Linked DNA regions of Desulfosarcina ovata subsp. ovata. The protein of the gene in region 2 interacts with the protein of the main gene of each other region in a pairwise test. Links are inferred from orthologs where the notes say so. Each region holds a gene or a part of one and is shown on either strand. Other genes may lie near its edges.

Evidence for each region. Proteins that work in one complex are often made in the same cells at the same time.
Region 1: the proteins of ftsZ (region 2) and rlmN interact in binary tests that used the Escherichia coli proteins (3 or more experiments, as listed by UniProt). The link is inferred for Desulfosarcina ovata subsp. ovata from one-to-one orthologs.
Region 3: the proteins of ftsZ (region 2) and GN112_RS29255 interact in binary tests that used the Escherichia coli proteins (3 or more experiments, as listed by UniProt). The link is inferred for Desulfosarcina ovata subsp. ovata from one-to-one orthologs.

The regions. Positions count from the first base shown.
Region 1 is NZ_AP021879.1:2,674,529-2,678,917, reverse strand. The notes cover bases 1,588-4,372. They hold rlmN (dual-specificity RNA methyltransferase RlmN), read right to left. Parts: upstream 3,619-4,372; coding sequence 2,557-3,618; downstream 1,588-2,556. Other genes in these bases: ffh (signal recognition particle protein), read left to right, coding at 3,816-4,372; GN112_RS11975 (MarR family winged helix-turn-helix transcriptional regulator), read right to left, coding at 1,845-2,399; GN112_RS11980 (efflux transporter outer membrane subunit), read right to left, coding at 1,588-1,828. Outside these bases: GN112_RS11985 (HlyD family secretion protein), read right to left, coding at 1-329; more of GN112_RS11980, read right to left, coding at 326-1,587; more of ffh, read left to right, coding at 4,373-4,389.
Region 2 is NZ_AP021879.1:5,478,417-5,483,962, forward strand. What follows is about bases 1,411-4,240. They hold ftsZ (cell division protein FtsZ), read left to right. Parts: upstream 1,411-2,139; coding sequence 2,140-3,342; downstream 3,343-4,240. Other genes in these bases: ftsA (cell division protein FtsA), read left to right, coding at 1,411-2,020; GN112_RS24110 (radical SAM protein), read left to right, coding at 3,404-4,240. In the rest of the region: GN112_RS24095 (cell division protein FtsQ/DivIB), read left to right, coding at 1-801; more of ftsA, read left to right, coding at 788-1,410; more of GN112_RS24110, read left to right, coding at 4,241-5,140; GN112_RS24115 (GAF domain-containing protein), read right to left, coding at 5,112-5,546. UniProt on the Escherichia coli protein: Essential cell division protein that forms a contractile ring structure (Z ring) at the future cell division site. The regulation of the ring assembly controls the timing and the location of cell division.
Region 3 is NZ_AP021879.1:6,667,181-6,671,574, reverse strand. Bases 1,588-4,377 are described here. They hold GN112_RS29255 (rod shape-determining protein), read right to left. Parts: upstream 3,608-4,377; coding sequence 2,567-3,607; downstream 1,588-2,566. Other genes in these bases: GN112_RS29250 (serine hydrolase domain-containing protein), read right to left, coding at 3,731-4,377; mreC (rod shape-determining protein MreC), read right to left, coding at 1,727-2,563; GN112_RS34640 (hypothetical protein), read right to left, coding at 1,588-1,730. Outside these bases: mrdA (penicillin-binding protein 2), read right to left, coding at 1-1,209; more of GN112_RS34640, read right to left, coding at 1,206-1,587; more of GN112_RS29250, read right to left, coding at 4,378-4,394. UniProt on the Escherichia coli protein: Forms membrane-associated dynamic filaments that are essential for cell shape determination. Acts by regulating cell wall synthesis and cell elongation, and thus cell shape.

The DNA.
Region 1 (4,389 bases), 2.8 Mb from region 2 along the record:
CGGGTGCCGTTGGTGAGTCGCCGCACCACCTCCTGCTGGGCGGCATATTGCGCCTCGGCCTCTTTGAGCTGGGAGGTCAGCCGGTCGCTGTCCAGTCGGGCGAGAATCTGCCCCTGGGTGACCGTGTCGCCTTCCTCGACCAGCACCTCGCGGACGACCTCCTGTTCCTTGAACGCCAGTTGTGCATCCCGGATGTCAACGTTTCCGTAGAGGGTCAGCCCATCATCGGCCGGCTCATGCGACCGCACGGTTTTCCACAGATAGCCTCCGGTCCCGATGGCCAGCAGCAGTATCAGCACCCCCATGATCGTTTTCTTTGGTTTCTTCATCTTCGGTCACCTCCTTGAATGGCGGCAAAGGCGGCCCGACCGGGGGCAGTCGTCTCCCACCCGCCGCCCAGGGCACGGTACAGGCGGATGATACCGCCGAGTTGGTGCTGCCTGGCAATTATCAGCGCATCTTCGACAGTGACCCGATCACACTGCGCATCGATCACCTGAATCAGGCTTTCCAGGCCCGCGTCATAGCGTTGTTCGGCGAGTTCGACCTGCCTGCGGGCATCCTTGTCGGTTTGGCGCAAATGCGCCACCCGCTGTTGATTCTGCACGACCCCGACCGCCGCATCCTCCACTTCCCCGACTGCCTTGAGCAAGGTCCCCTGAAGGTGGAGACGGGCCTGTTCGGCCTGGGATTCACGGACGCGGATCGTCTGTTTGATCTGGCCGCTATCGAAAAGGGGAAACCGCAACCCCGGTCCGAGGGAATAAATCAGGGCGTCCATATCAAAGATGCCATCGGCGCTGTCGGTTTGAAAATACAAGGAACCGGACAGGGATAGTCGGGGATAGCGATCCGCCACCGCCGCCCCGACGCGGGCCACGGCCGCTGCATATTGCATTTCGGCCCGACGGACATCGGCCCGACGGGTAATCAGATCCGCCGGCAGTCCGATGCCGATCATGTGCGGCGGCTTTGGCAGCGTGCCGGGCGGAATGAGTTCCTTCGTGGGCGGCGTTCCGATCAAAACGGCGATTCGGTGCATCGCCACGCCCCTGGCCCGAACCAGTTCGGGCCGCTTTGACCGGATCTGGTCGAGCCGCTGTTGTACCTGCATCAGCGCCAGCTCCGTCCCGGATCCCACCTGCCGGCACAATCGGCTCAGTTGCAGGGATTTTTCGAGCAGTCCGAGTTGCCGATCCAGCAGGCAAAGCCGCGCTTCCAGGGCGCGCGCATCCACGTACCCGAGGGCCAGTTCCGCGGCCAGGGATACCCTGGCATGGCCGTAATCGCCGTATTGGGCCTCAATGTCGCGGTCAGCGGCTTCCGCCAACCGGGCCACACGCCCCCACAGATCCAATTCCCAGCCGGCCAGGGCACCGACCGAATAGACGTCTATTTCTTCGCCGGGTGAGGGGCCCTGAAAATTCAAGGCCTCTTCCCCGGTCCCGGCGGTGCGCATGGCCGCCTCCACATCCACCTGGGGCAGGCGGTCGGCATTCACGATGCCGCGGCGGGCACGCGCCTCGACAATACACTGGCGCGCCTCGGCCAGATCGATATTGCTCGCGAAGAGCCGACCGACCAGCCTTTCAAGCGCGACATCCTCGAATTGCGTCCACCACCGGTTCGCCGGTGTGGACGGCGTCAATGAGGTGGTTTCTGCGTGTTGCGGATGCGCGATCCAGTCTGCGTGATGCTGCCCGGATAGATCGGGTGTCTCGTAATCCGGTCCCACGGTCGTGCAGCCGGCGACGACCAGCAGCCAGGCGGCGAACAATACCAAGCTCCGGTATGGGAAAAACCATTTGCGATGGTCAGATGGTCTCATCCTGAACCTCCAGCTTTCATTCCGCTTGATCCGACGGTGGCGTGTCTTTCGAAAGAAACCGGCCGAAACCGGTGATGGTTTTCTGCAGGATTTCCGGAAACCGTGCCCGGTCATCGTCCGTGAGCAGTGCGGATATGGTCTTCAGGTTCGCCAGATGCTTCGGAATGAAGTCCATCATGAACCTCCGGCCGGCGTCGGTGATTCGGATGTTCACCTTGCGGCGGTCGGTTGGATGGGGTAGCCGCTCGATCATGCCGTCCTTTTCCAGGGTATCCAGGACGCCGGACATGGCCGCGTAGGTAATCGGGTAAAACGGCCGTAATTCGGAGATGCTTTCCCCTTGGGGAGAATCAACGGCGAGCAGACGAATCAGGATGAGAAAGCGCCCTTTGGAGGTTCCGACGCTCTGGAAGTAGCTTTCGGTCAACACCATGAGGGTATGCAGCATCAGCATGGTACTGCCGAAGTTCACCATGAAATTCATGTCCAATTCCGGAAACAGCGCCTTGAACCGGCGGGAATATTGATCCACATCCATTCGCGTGGTCAGCCGCTTGATTTCCGAATCCATTGTTCCCCCTTTTTTATTTTGCGCCCTATTATTTAGTCACATATTATTTATGAGGCTAAATAATATGTGACTAAATAAATGTCAACCTCTTTTCGGCCCCGCGCACCCATGCCGGCGCAACAGGCTTTCGTGAAAAGCGGTCGTTACCGAAAGATCGTTATTTGCCCTCGGATACCAACTTGGCTTTCAGCTGGCCGCAGGCGGCGCCAATGTCCTGACCCTTGCTGTGGCGGACGATGACCGTATAGTGATGGGCGGCCAGAAGTTCCTGAAAGGCGCTTATCTGGGAAGATGAAGGGCGTCGGAAGTCGCTGCCCGGGTGTTCGTTGAAGGGGATCAGGTTGATTTTGGCCTTGACCGGGCGCAACAGCTTGACCAGGCGCCGGGCATCCTCAAGGCTGTCGTTGACGCCTTTCATAAGGATGTATTCAAAGGTGATCTTACGCCGGGGGGGCAGGGGATAATCGCGGCAGGCGGTGATCAGGTCGGCAAGGGGAAACCGGCGATTGATCGGCATCAGCCGGCTGCGGGTCTCGTCATCGACGGCATTCAGGGATACGGCCAGGTTGACCCGGGTGTCGCGTCCCAGATCCGGCAGCTTTGAAACCAGGCCGGCGGTGGAGACGGTCACCCGCCGGGTGGAAAACTTGAGGCCGAAATCCCCGTCGGTGATCACATCCAGGGCCTGGACCAGATTGTCATAGTTGGCCAACGGTTCGCCCATGCCCATGACGACAATGTTGGAAAGGGGCATCTCCCCCTGGCGGTCAACGCGTTTTTGGAGGTCGCGGACCTGGGAGATGATTTCGGCCGCGGAGAGATGGCGCACGAATCCACCCTTGGCCGTCATGCAGAACCGGCATCCCTGGGCGCAGCCCACCTGGCTGGAGACGCACAGGGTATAATGGTCTTTCTCAGGGATCAGCACGGTTTCGATGTGCTGCCCGTCGGCGAGCCTGAAGAGCAGTTTCCGCGAGCCGTCCTGGCTGAGCGCCTCGTTTTCCACTTCCAGCCGCGGATTGATGAATGCTGTCTCAAGATCGGCGCGCAGCGCTTTTCCCAGGTTGGTCATCTCGTCGAAACGATCCGTCTGGCGCGTGTAAACCCACTGCCAGATCTGGTTGGCCCGGAAGGGGCGGATGCCACGGGCCGCGAGCCAGTCGCAAAGCTGCTGCCGGGAAAGTGTTTTGATGTCGATTTTACTTGATATTATGACCATGATATGGGATCCACGGGCCGGACCGACACGAGCGACCCGGAACGGTTAACGATTAATTGCAGAGGCTGGGTTCGGCGGTGGCCCGGCATCGATTTTTCCTTTGATCCGGTGCGCTTTCCCATCCCTTTTTAAATCTTGACATACCATTTAAAAAAATCTACTTTCAAGGTTTTAGTTTACCAGGCTGGTGGAATGTCATGTTTGACACGTTAAGCGACAAACTAAATTCGGTCTTCAAGCAGCTCAAGGGACATGGCAAGCTTTCTGAAAAGAATATTGCCGACGGGCTGCGGGAAGTCCGCATGGCCCTTCTGGAGGCTGACGTCCACTACCAGGTGGTCAAGAAACTGGTGGCTGACATCAAGGCCCGTGCCCTGGGGCAGGAGGTGATGGGCAGTCTGACCCCTGGCCAGCAGGTGGTCAAGATTGTCAACGAGTCGCTGACCCAGCTCATGGGGGAGACCCACGAGGAGTTGAACCTGGCCGGCGAAAAGCCGGTGGCGGTCATGCTGGTGGGCCTGCAGGGGTCCGGTAAGACCACCACGGCCGGAAAATTGTCGGTGATGCTGCGCAAAACCGGCAAGCAGCCGTACCTGGTGCCGGCGGACGTCTACCGGCCGGCGGCCATCGACCAGCTCAAAAAGCTGGGCACCCAGCTGGATGTACCGGTGTTTGATTCCACGCCGGACATGGATCCGGTCAAAATCTGCCAGGAGGCCCGGGTGGCCGCCCAGAAGGCCGGTTGCGACACCCTGCTGCTGGATACCGCCG
Region 2 (5,546 bases):
CGGATCCGGTCGGCGGCCCGGGCAGTCCTGGTCGGCCTGGTGCTGGTGGCAACCAGCGCGGCGTTTATTCTGGCATACGACTACTTTACCCAGAGCCGCCATTTCATGGTCCGTAAGATCGAGGTGGACGGGCAGCGGCGGCTGGACCGTCAACACATTCTGGCGGTGGCCGGTATCGGGCCGGGGACCAATATTCTGGCCCTGAACCTGACCGTGGCGCGCAAGCAGTTGCTGGCCGATCCATGGATCGCTGAGGCGGCGATCAGCCGTGATATCCCGTCCGGCCTGCACGTCAGCGTCCGGGAAGAGGACCCCCTGGCCCTGCTGGAGATGCCCGACAAAGAGGGGTTTATGCTCAACACCGCAGGCCGCATATTCAAACGGGAAACGCATTCGGACACCGGACCCTGGCCGCGGGTGCAGGGGCTGGATCACAGGGATCTGCCGGTTCCCGGCCGGCCGGTCACCCACGCGTTCCAGACGGTGATGGATCTGTTGACCCTGGCCCGCGAAAAAAACAGCACGCTGCCCCTGGTGCAGATCCGTCGCATCCACATGGATCGACAGATCGGGGCCACGGTATTCGTCGGTGATGCCGGGCAGGCCATCAAGCTCGGATTCGGCCACTTTCGGGAGAAGTGCGCGGCCTTGGGGGCACTGCACCGCCGGATGCATGCCGACAGCCGTCTGGCCAACTGCCAGACCATTGACCTGTTTGACATCAATCGCATCGTGATCACGATGGCGCCGGCCGCTTCATCCGATTCGGCGTCCGAGGAGGTGAAAGTTGCAGGGACCTAGAGAAGGAAACATTATCGTCGGCCTGGATATCGGCACCACCAAAATCTGTGCGGTGGTGGGCGAAGTGGTGGGCCGGGATATCCATATTATCGGCATCGGCACGCATCCATCCATCGGATTGCGCAAAGGGGTGGTGGTCAATATCGAATCCACGGTGGAGTCGATCAAAAAGGCCGTGGAAGAAGCCGAGCTGATGGCCGGCTGTGAAATTTCGTCGGTCTATGCCGGGATTGCCGGCGGACACATTACCGGCTTCAACAGCCGTGGGATCGTGGCCATCAAGGGCCCGGAGATTACCCCCCAGGACGTGGAACGGGTCATCGATGCGGCCCGCGCCGTGGCCATTCCCATGGACCGGGAAGTGATTCACGTCCTGCCCCAGGAGTATATTGTCGACGATCAGGTGGGGATCCAGAACCCGGTGGGCATGGCCGGTGTCCGCCTGGAGGCCAAGATCCATATCGTCACCGGGGCGGTGACCTCGGCCCACAATATCGTCAAATGCGCCAACCGGGCCGGCCTGGACGTGTGTGACATCGTTCTGGAAAGCCTGGCCTCGGGGGAAGCGGTGCTGACTGCGGAAGAGAAACAGTTGGGCACCGGCCTTATCGATCTGGGGGGCGGAACCAGTGACCTAGCGATTTTTTCGGGCAAGAATATCCGGCACACCTTCGTGCTGGCCCTAGGGGGCGACAACCTGACCAACGATATCGCCATCGGGCTCCGTGCACCGATCAACGATGCCGAGCAGATCAAACGCAAATACGGCACCTGCGACCATGCCGCGATCAGCTCGGACGACACCATCGAGGTGCCGGGCATGGGTGGCCGACAGGCGCGCAAGCTGCCGCGCCAGATCCTGGGCGAGATTCTGGAGCCACGTATGGAGGAGATTTTTACCCTGCTGCAGCGGGAGATCTACCGCGCCGGCATGGAAAACATGATCGCCTCGGGCATGGTGCTGACCGGGGGAACCTCGCTTCTGGACGGCACCGCCGATATCGCCGAGGGGGTCTTCGGCGTCCCGACCCGTCTGGGGCGACCCCAGGGAATCAGCGGCCTCACCGATGTGGTGAACAATCCCATGTACGCCACCGGCGTGGGGCTGGTTATTTACGGCGCCAGAAAAGAGCCGGAGAAGAAGTTCCGCATTCGCGACCGAAACATTTTCAACAGCCTCATCGCGCGAATGAAAAAATGGTTTAAGGAGGTCATCTGATCATGGGCAGATCCGGTGGCCCGACATCGTTCACCGGCGACGGTGACAACACTCACGCCGACGGCGTACAGGCAGACGCCGTTATGGGCAACAATGCAAAGGGGGAGACAATGACAGGAATGTTTTCGTATGTGGAAAATGATCAATCGGCAAAAATCAAGGTGATCGGCGTCGGCGGTGCCGGCGGCAACGCCATCAACAACATGATCGCCAGCAGCCTGCAGGGGGTCAAGTTCATTACCGCCAATACGGATGCCCAGGCCCTGGATATCTCACAGGCCGAGATGCGCATCCAGCTGGGCACCCAGATCACCGAAGGGCTTGGCGCCGGTGCCAACCCCCAGGTCGGGCGCGAAGCCGCACTGGAAAATGCGGAGATGATCAAGGACGCCCTGTCTGATTCGCACATGGTATTCATCACCGCCGGATTTGGCGGCGGGACGGGAACCGGTGCGGCACCGGTGATCGCCCGGCTGTGCAAGGAGATGGGGATCCTGACCGTGGCCGTGGTCACGCGGCCGTTCTCCTTCGAGGGACGCAAACGCGCCAAACAGGCGGACGAGGGGCTTGCCGAACTGAAGAAGGCGGCCGACACGGTGATCACCATTCCCAATGACCGGTTGCGCGGCCTGGCATCGAAGAACGCCAAGATGGTGGACATGTTCAAGAAAGCAGACGAGATCCTGCTCCATTCGGTCAAGGGCATCACCGACCTGATCATGATGCCCGGTCTGGTCAACCTCGATTTTGCCGACGTCAAGACCACCATGAGCCGGGCCGGCATGGCCATCATGGGGATCGGTATTTCCAGCGGCGAGAATCGGGCGCTGGAAGCCGCCGAGCGGGCCATTTCGCATCCGCTTCTGGAAGATATCAATATCTCCGGCGCCAAGGGCGTGTTGATGAACATCACCTCCAACAGCAGCCTGACCATGGAGGAGATGACCGAAGCCTCCGAGCGCATCTACAACGAGGTGGGCGAGGATGCCGAGATCATCTGGGGCGCGGTGATCGACGACAGCGTCGGCGAGGAGATGAGCGTTACCGTGATTGCCACCGGCATCGGTGAAGATGACAAGGAAAAAGAGAAGCAAAGAGAGGTCGTGTCGCGAGTGCTGGACCCTACTTACGGCGGAAAGGTTCGCGATATCACCCCGGCCGATCTGGCCCGTTCGGCGGAGCTGGATGAGCCCACCTTTATCCGCCGCCGGCAGGCTGTCAACGCAGATCCGTCCAGCGAAATCTACCGCGAGTACAAGGGCATCGTCATCGATAACGACGACCTGGACGTGCCCACGTTTTTGCGGCGCAAAGCGGACTGATGGCCCATGGGAATCCGCCATCGACTGCCGGCGAGGCAGTGGTGGCCACAGGACGTCATAGATGGTCGTAAACCCAGCCCCGGTGGAACGCGGGGTGATCCGCAAACCGGCTGCCGGTCGTTTGCGGGTGGCCCTGGTGTATCCCCACCACTATCATGTGGGCATGTCCAACCTGGGCTTCCAGACGGTTTACCGGCTGATCAATGACGTTGATCATATCGTTTGTGAAAGGGCTTTTTTACCGGAACAGGATGGCGGTAAAATTCATCGGGTGCTGACCGTCGAGTCCCAGACGCCCATCGAAGACTTCGACATTATCGCGTTCTCCATCTCGTATGAGAACGATGTACCCGCGGTGCTTACCATCCTGGAAACAGCAGGACTCCCCCTGTCGGCCGCCCGGCGTGGCGCCACTCTCCCCCTTGTGCTGGCAGGGGGAGTCTTCTGCTTTCTCAATCCCGAACCGCTGGCACCCTTTATCGACGCTTTTCTGCTGGGGGAGGCAGAGGCGCTGATCCACCCGGTTTTTGAGATTTTAGACCCACGGGCTGAAAAGCGCGAACTTCTCATGGCGCTGGCCCGGGAGGTCCCCGGCGTGTATGTTCCCGCCTTTTACACGCCGCGGTATCACGGCGACGGGACCCTGGCGGCCGTTGATCCTGCCGCAGGGGTGCCCGCCACGGTCAAACGGGTCATGGTACCGGACCTGTCAACGGTTCCCACCGCCAGTACCATTTTGACTCCGGACACCACTTTTGAGAATACCTATCTGATCGAGGTCTCCCGCGGATGTCCGCATGGCTGCCGGTTCTGCAGTGCCGGCTACGTCTATCGGCCGCCACGCTTCCGTCCCCTGAATCTTCTGGACCACCAGGTGGACGAGGGGTGTGCCCTGACCGATCGCATCGGGCTGGTGGGGGCGGCGGTTTCCGATCTGCCGGGTATCCGTGAACTGTGCAGCCGCGATCGGGGCCGTGATATCCATTTCGCGTTCAGCAGCCTGCGGGCGGATGCCCTGGATGGCCCATTGATCGAAGCCCTCAGGAAAAGCCGGGTCAAAACCGCGACGATTGCCCCGGATGCCGGCAGCGAGCGCATGCGGCGGGTGATCAACAAAGGGGTGACCGAAGATCACGTCCTGACGGCAACCGAAACGCTGGTGGCCGCCGGCATTCCCAACCTGAAGGTCTACTTCATGATCGGCCTGCCCACGGAAACCGATGACGACGTCACCGCCATTGTGGACCTGGTCAAACGGATCAAACACCGGTTTCTCAAAACCAGTCGCGGCAAAGGGCACATGGGTGAGATTACGGTGAGCGTGAGTTGCTTCGTTCCCAAACCCTTCACGCCTTTCCAGTGGGCGGCCATGGATGAGGTCAGGATCCTCAAACGCAAAATCAAGGTCATCCAGTCCGGGCTGAGAAAAACGGCCAACGTGCGCGTGCATGCCGATGTGCCGCGTTGGGCCTACCTTCAGGCACTGATCGCCCGGGGCGACCGCCGCGTGGCCGAGATCCTGCTCCTGGCCCACCGCAACCGGGGCAACTGGCCCCAGACCTATAAGGCATCGGCGATCAATCCGCACTTCTATGTTCATCGCGAGCGCGAACCGGAGGAGCATTTCCCCTGGGAATTTATCGATCAGGGGATTGATCGGGCCTACCTTTTAAAGGAGTATCGACAGGCCCTGGACGCCCGCCCCTCGGCGCCTTGTCCGGCCGATCCGTCGCGCTGCAGCATTTGCGGCGTGTGCAAGGGAACAGCGGTCAATTCATCATGTAGAAACCGAGGGTGACATCGCACGGATCATCCCCCTCGAACTGGCAGCCAACGGTCGAACCGGATATGGAACGCACCACGACGGTTTTCTGGATCGTTGAGCGGGCCGTATTGTCCAGATTGAACTTGACCTGAAAGCGATTCCCCTCCGAAACTGTCTGTGAACCGACGATTTTGAAGCCGACCCCACGGCGGGAAAGGTTCAATACTTCAATCCTGCACCAGTCATCGGCCATTGGCATCCGGCCGTCGCCACTGCCGCGGATGAGCACGCCATCCAGATGGACGGTTTTGCGGACCCCCCGGCGCAGTTCAATCTTCACCACCATGGTGGTGTTACAGACGCAGGTCGCTTTCAGGCAACTGCCCAGCGCGCGAATTTCCGAGATGTCCAGGCGTCGTTGGCGATTGCAGGACCTGCA
Region 3 (4,394 bases), 1.2 Mb from region 2 along the record:
CAATCCGAAGGCCCTGGCGTACCAGGCCAGACGGTCGACGCCGAGTTCCTGCCCCAGCTTATAAAAATAGACATCACAGGATTCGCTGAGTGCCTTGTAGATGTCCACTTCCCCATGTCCCCAACGTTTCCAGCAGCGATAGGTGCGATTGCCGAATTTGAGAAAACCGGGGCAGAAGACCGAACTGCTTTCGTCAATCAGCCCTTCTTCAAGACCGGCGGCAGCGGCAATGATCTTATACGTCGAAGCGGGGGGGTATTCGGCCTGAATGGCCTTATTCTCCAGCGGATGCTGCGGATCGGAGATCAATACGTTCCATGCATCGTGGCTCATCCCCGAAATAAAGGCGTTCTGGTCAAAAGAGGGACTCGAAACCATGGCCAGAACCTGGCCGGTATCGGGTTCCACCGCCACTGCCGCACCGGCCTGGTCGACCAGCAGTTCCTCGGCCACCACCTGGAGGGCATGGTCGATGGAGAGCACCACGTTGTTTCCCGGAACCGCATCCACCGTACTGAGCACCCGGACCACCTGGCCGGTGGCATTGACCTCCACCTGCTGACCGCCGCGTTTGCCGCGCAGCCACGGCTCCCTTGCGCGTTCAATGCCGTACTTGCCGATATAGTCGCCGGTTTTGCACCCCTGATGGCGCTTTTGCTTCAACTCATCGACGTTGATCTCCCCCATATAACCCAGAATGTGGGCCGCGCTGGGACTGAACACGTAATCCCTGCGCGGCGAAATGTTCACCATGATGCCGGGCAGGTCCCAGCGGTTGACCTCAATGGCAGCCAGTTCATCACGACTGATATCCGGTTTGAGCAGCACCGGTTTATAGGCCCGGGAACCCTTGGCCTTTTCCAGCTGCGCCCACAACTGCGCCTCGGGGATACCGGAGTAATCTGACAATTTGGCAATGGTGGGCTCGAGGGGGCCGGCATCCTTGACGATGATATTCAAATCGTAGGCCGGCCGATTATCCGCCAGAAGGCGGCCCTGGCAGTCGTAAATCAACCCCCGGGTGGCATCGACATTTTTCAGGCGGATGCTGTTGATCTCCGACTGACGGCGAAGTTCCGCCCCGTTGATGACCTGAAGGTAAAACAGACGGGCAATCAGGATTACGAACGCAGCCACCACAATGGTTAGCGCCACGCTGAGTCGCTGGCTGAACCACTCACTGTCCACATTGTCCAGGTAATTGGTCAAGGATTTCCCAATGAATTTTTCCGGGCGAAATACGATTTCCCCAATCCATCGACGGTTTTCTGCCCACGGATAAACAGCAGCATGAGGAAGGGACCGGTAACCGTACCCCAGAGGATCTGTCCGGCAACGACAGAAAAAAGGGACTCCACCGGCCATGCCGCCGAAGCCAGCACAACGGCCGAAAAGGCGACTGCCAGGCTCTCAAACGCCACACCGGCGATCACCAGCAGCGGCATCAGAATCACATTGCCCACATGCAGGAACTGAATGGCCCAACGCCCGCCCGCATACATCCACAGGTAGACACTCAGGTAGACACCGAACACACCACCGGAAATTCCGTCCATCACCAGCCCCCCCACAAGAAGCGCCGGGAGGGCTTCCCGGGGCCGCTGGCAGACCGCCAGATAAACCACGAACGGAGCAAACAGATCATACAAATAGGCCGCCCCTCCCACCAACAGGGTGGTTTGAAGGATGATCAACCCAAGACAGACAAGCAACAGATAGGCAACTATCATCGTCCACCGTGAAACATCTCAACGGCCGGTTTATATATGACAAACACCTCTTCAAGAATCTCGAAGTCCACGTCCGGCGTGACCGACACCTTTTGAAAAATACCGGCGTTCGACCGCACGACTTCAGAGATGCGCCCCACCCGCAGGCCCTTGGGGAAAACGCCGTCAAGGCCTGATGAAACCACCGTATCCCCGACACGGATTTCGTGTTTGCGCAACACGTAATCGAAAATGCAGAAATCGGCACCGCCGCCCTTGACGATGCCGCGCGCACGGGTCTTCTGGACCAGGGCGTCGACGGCACTGTTGGGATCGATCAGCAAAAGCACCTTGGCAAAGTGCCCCGAGGCCTCGACCACCACGCCCACAATCCCCTCGGGGACCACCACGGGAAGTCCCTGGCGGATGTCATTGACGGTGCCTTTGTCCACAATGATCGTTTTGGACCAGGGCGACGGGTCCTTGCCCACCACCTGGGCGGCAATCATGCTTCGGGGGGTCTCGTCGTCAAAGTCCAGCAGGTGGCGCAACCGGGCATTGGCCAGTTCGGTCTCACTGCACCGGTTGAGCTTCTGCAGACTTTCACCCAGTTTTTTTTTCAATTGCCGGTTTTCCTCGGCCGTGGAAACCAGGAAAAAGTAACGCTGCCAAACCGACTTGATCGACTGCATGAAGGCGGTAAGATGCTTTTGAAATGGGGAGACGATGATCATCGCGCCCCGGCCAAGGCCGGCAGGGGCCTGGGCATGTTTGCCCGTTATGGTCAGGAGGATGACGTTCACCGCGACCAGAACGATCACCACGGCAACCAGAATCATCCTTTTTGAAAACATGGGTTAGATGATAATAACCTGTTTGAGGATTTCGATGCTGTCCAGCGCCTTGCCGGAGCCCAGGGCCACGGTGGAAAGGGGATCTTCGGTCACCGTAATGGGCAAACCACTTTCTTCCCGAAGCAGTTTGTCGAGATTTTTCAGCAGGGCGCCTCCACCGGTCAGCACGATGCCGCGGTCAACAATATCGGCGGCCAGTTCCGGCGGTGTCTGCTCCAGGGCGATTTTCACCGTTTCAACAATGGCTTCGATCTGCTCGGATATGGCCTCGCGAATCTCTTCGGAATCGATGGCCAGAATCTTGGGAATACCGGTCACCAGGTCACGCCCCTTGACCTCGATGGTCTCCACCTTGTTGGGATCCGGATAGGCATTACCGATGGTGGTTTTGATGATCTCGGCCGTACGCTCACCGATGAGCAGGTTATACTTGCGTTTGACATACTGGATGATGGCCTCGTCCATCTTGTCGCCGGCCACCCGCAGGGAGCGGCTGTAGACGATACCGGCCAGGGAGATGACCGCCACCTCGGTGGTACCGCCGCCGATGTCCACCACCATATTACAGGTGGGCTCGGTGATCGGCAGGTCGGCGCCGATGGCCGCCGCCATGGGCTCCTCGATGAGAAAAACCTCGCGGGCGCCGGCCGACTCCGCCGATTCGCGCACGGCACGCTTTTCCACCTGGGTGATGCCCGACGGCACGGCGACGATGATGCGCGGCCGGACAAAGGTCCGCCGGTTGTGCACCTTGTGGATGAAGTGACGCAGCATGGCCTCGGTCACTTCAAAATCGGCAATCACTCCATCACGCATGGGACGAATGGCCACGATATTTCCCGGCGTGCGGCCCAGCATATTCTTTGCTTCCAAGCCGACAGCCAAAACCCGGTTTTTGGTGCGATTGTCCGTACGCACGGCCACCACCGAAGGTTCACTGAGAACAATGCCTTTGCCTTTGACGTAAACAAGCGTGTTGGCCGTGCCCAGATCAATGGCCAGATCGCTGGAAAAGACTCCCAGAACGGAATCGATAAAGTTCATGCCGCCTCTTATTGTAATTGATTCGTAACGTCCCCGAATGGCCGCTTTGCCCGGAGGGCACACTTTTTGAACGGGTACCAGAAACATCCGGTCATTTCAAGCCTTAATTTGTTGAAATCAGCTTTAATTCGATTGAATTCCAATTTGTTCCATGATCCTGTCGTGGATCATGGGGCGGAATTGACGCAATCGGTTGTTCCACCGGAAGGGGTGCACCCTATTGGTCAGCAGGATCACGGTAACATCCTGTTTGAGATCCATCCAGAAAGAGGTCCCGGTAAATCCCAGGTGCCCGATGGTGTCGGCCGAGAAATGGCACCCGGCGCTGGAGCCGGCCACCGCCGGTCGGTCAAAACCAAGGGTAAAGCTGCGTTGCGTTTCTCCATATAACATCTGACCAAGCATTTGTCGTGAGAAAAGCGCATCGTCCGGTACCCCGCGAAGCCCCTTGGCCAGCCGGCAGAGCAGGTCAAAAACCGCCTCGGCCGTGCCGAACAGACCGGCCTGCCCGTCGATCCCGCCGACCGCCCAGGCGTTGTCATCATGGACTTCGCCGACCAGCAGGCGGTTTCTCACTGGACAGAGTTCCGTGGCGGCAAAAGTGCGATCGGAACGCGTGCCGGAAAAAAGATCGATGAAAAACAGGTCGCCAATCCCCATGGGTCCGTAAACCCGATCGGCCAGAAAGCGGTCCATGGGACAGCCGGCCACCCTTTCGACCAGCCGGCAAAGCAGCATGAAGCCCAGATCGCTGTATAGGGTCGCCGTGCCGGGCGGGGCAGAAAGC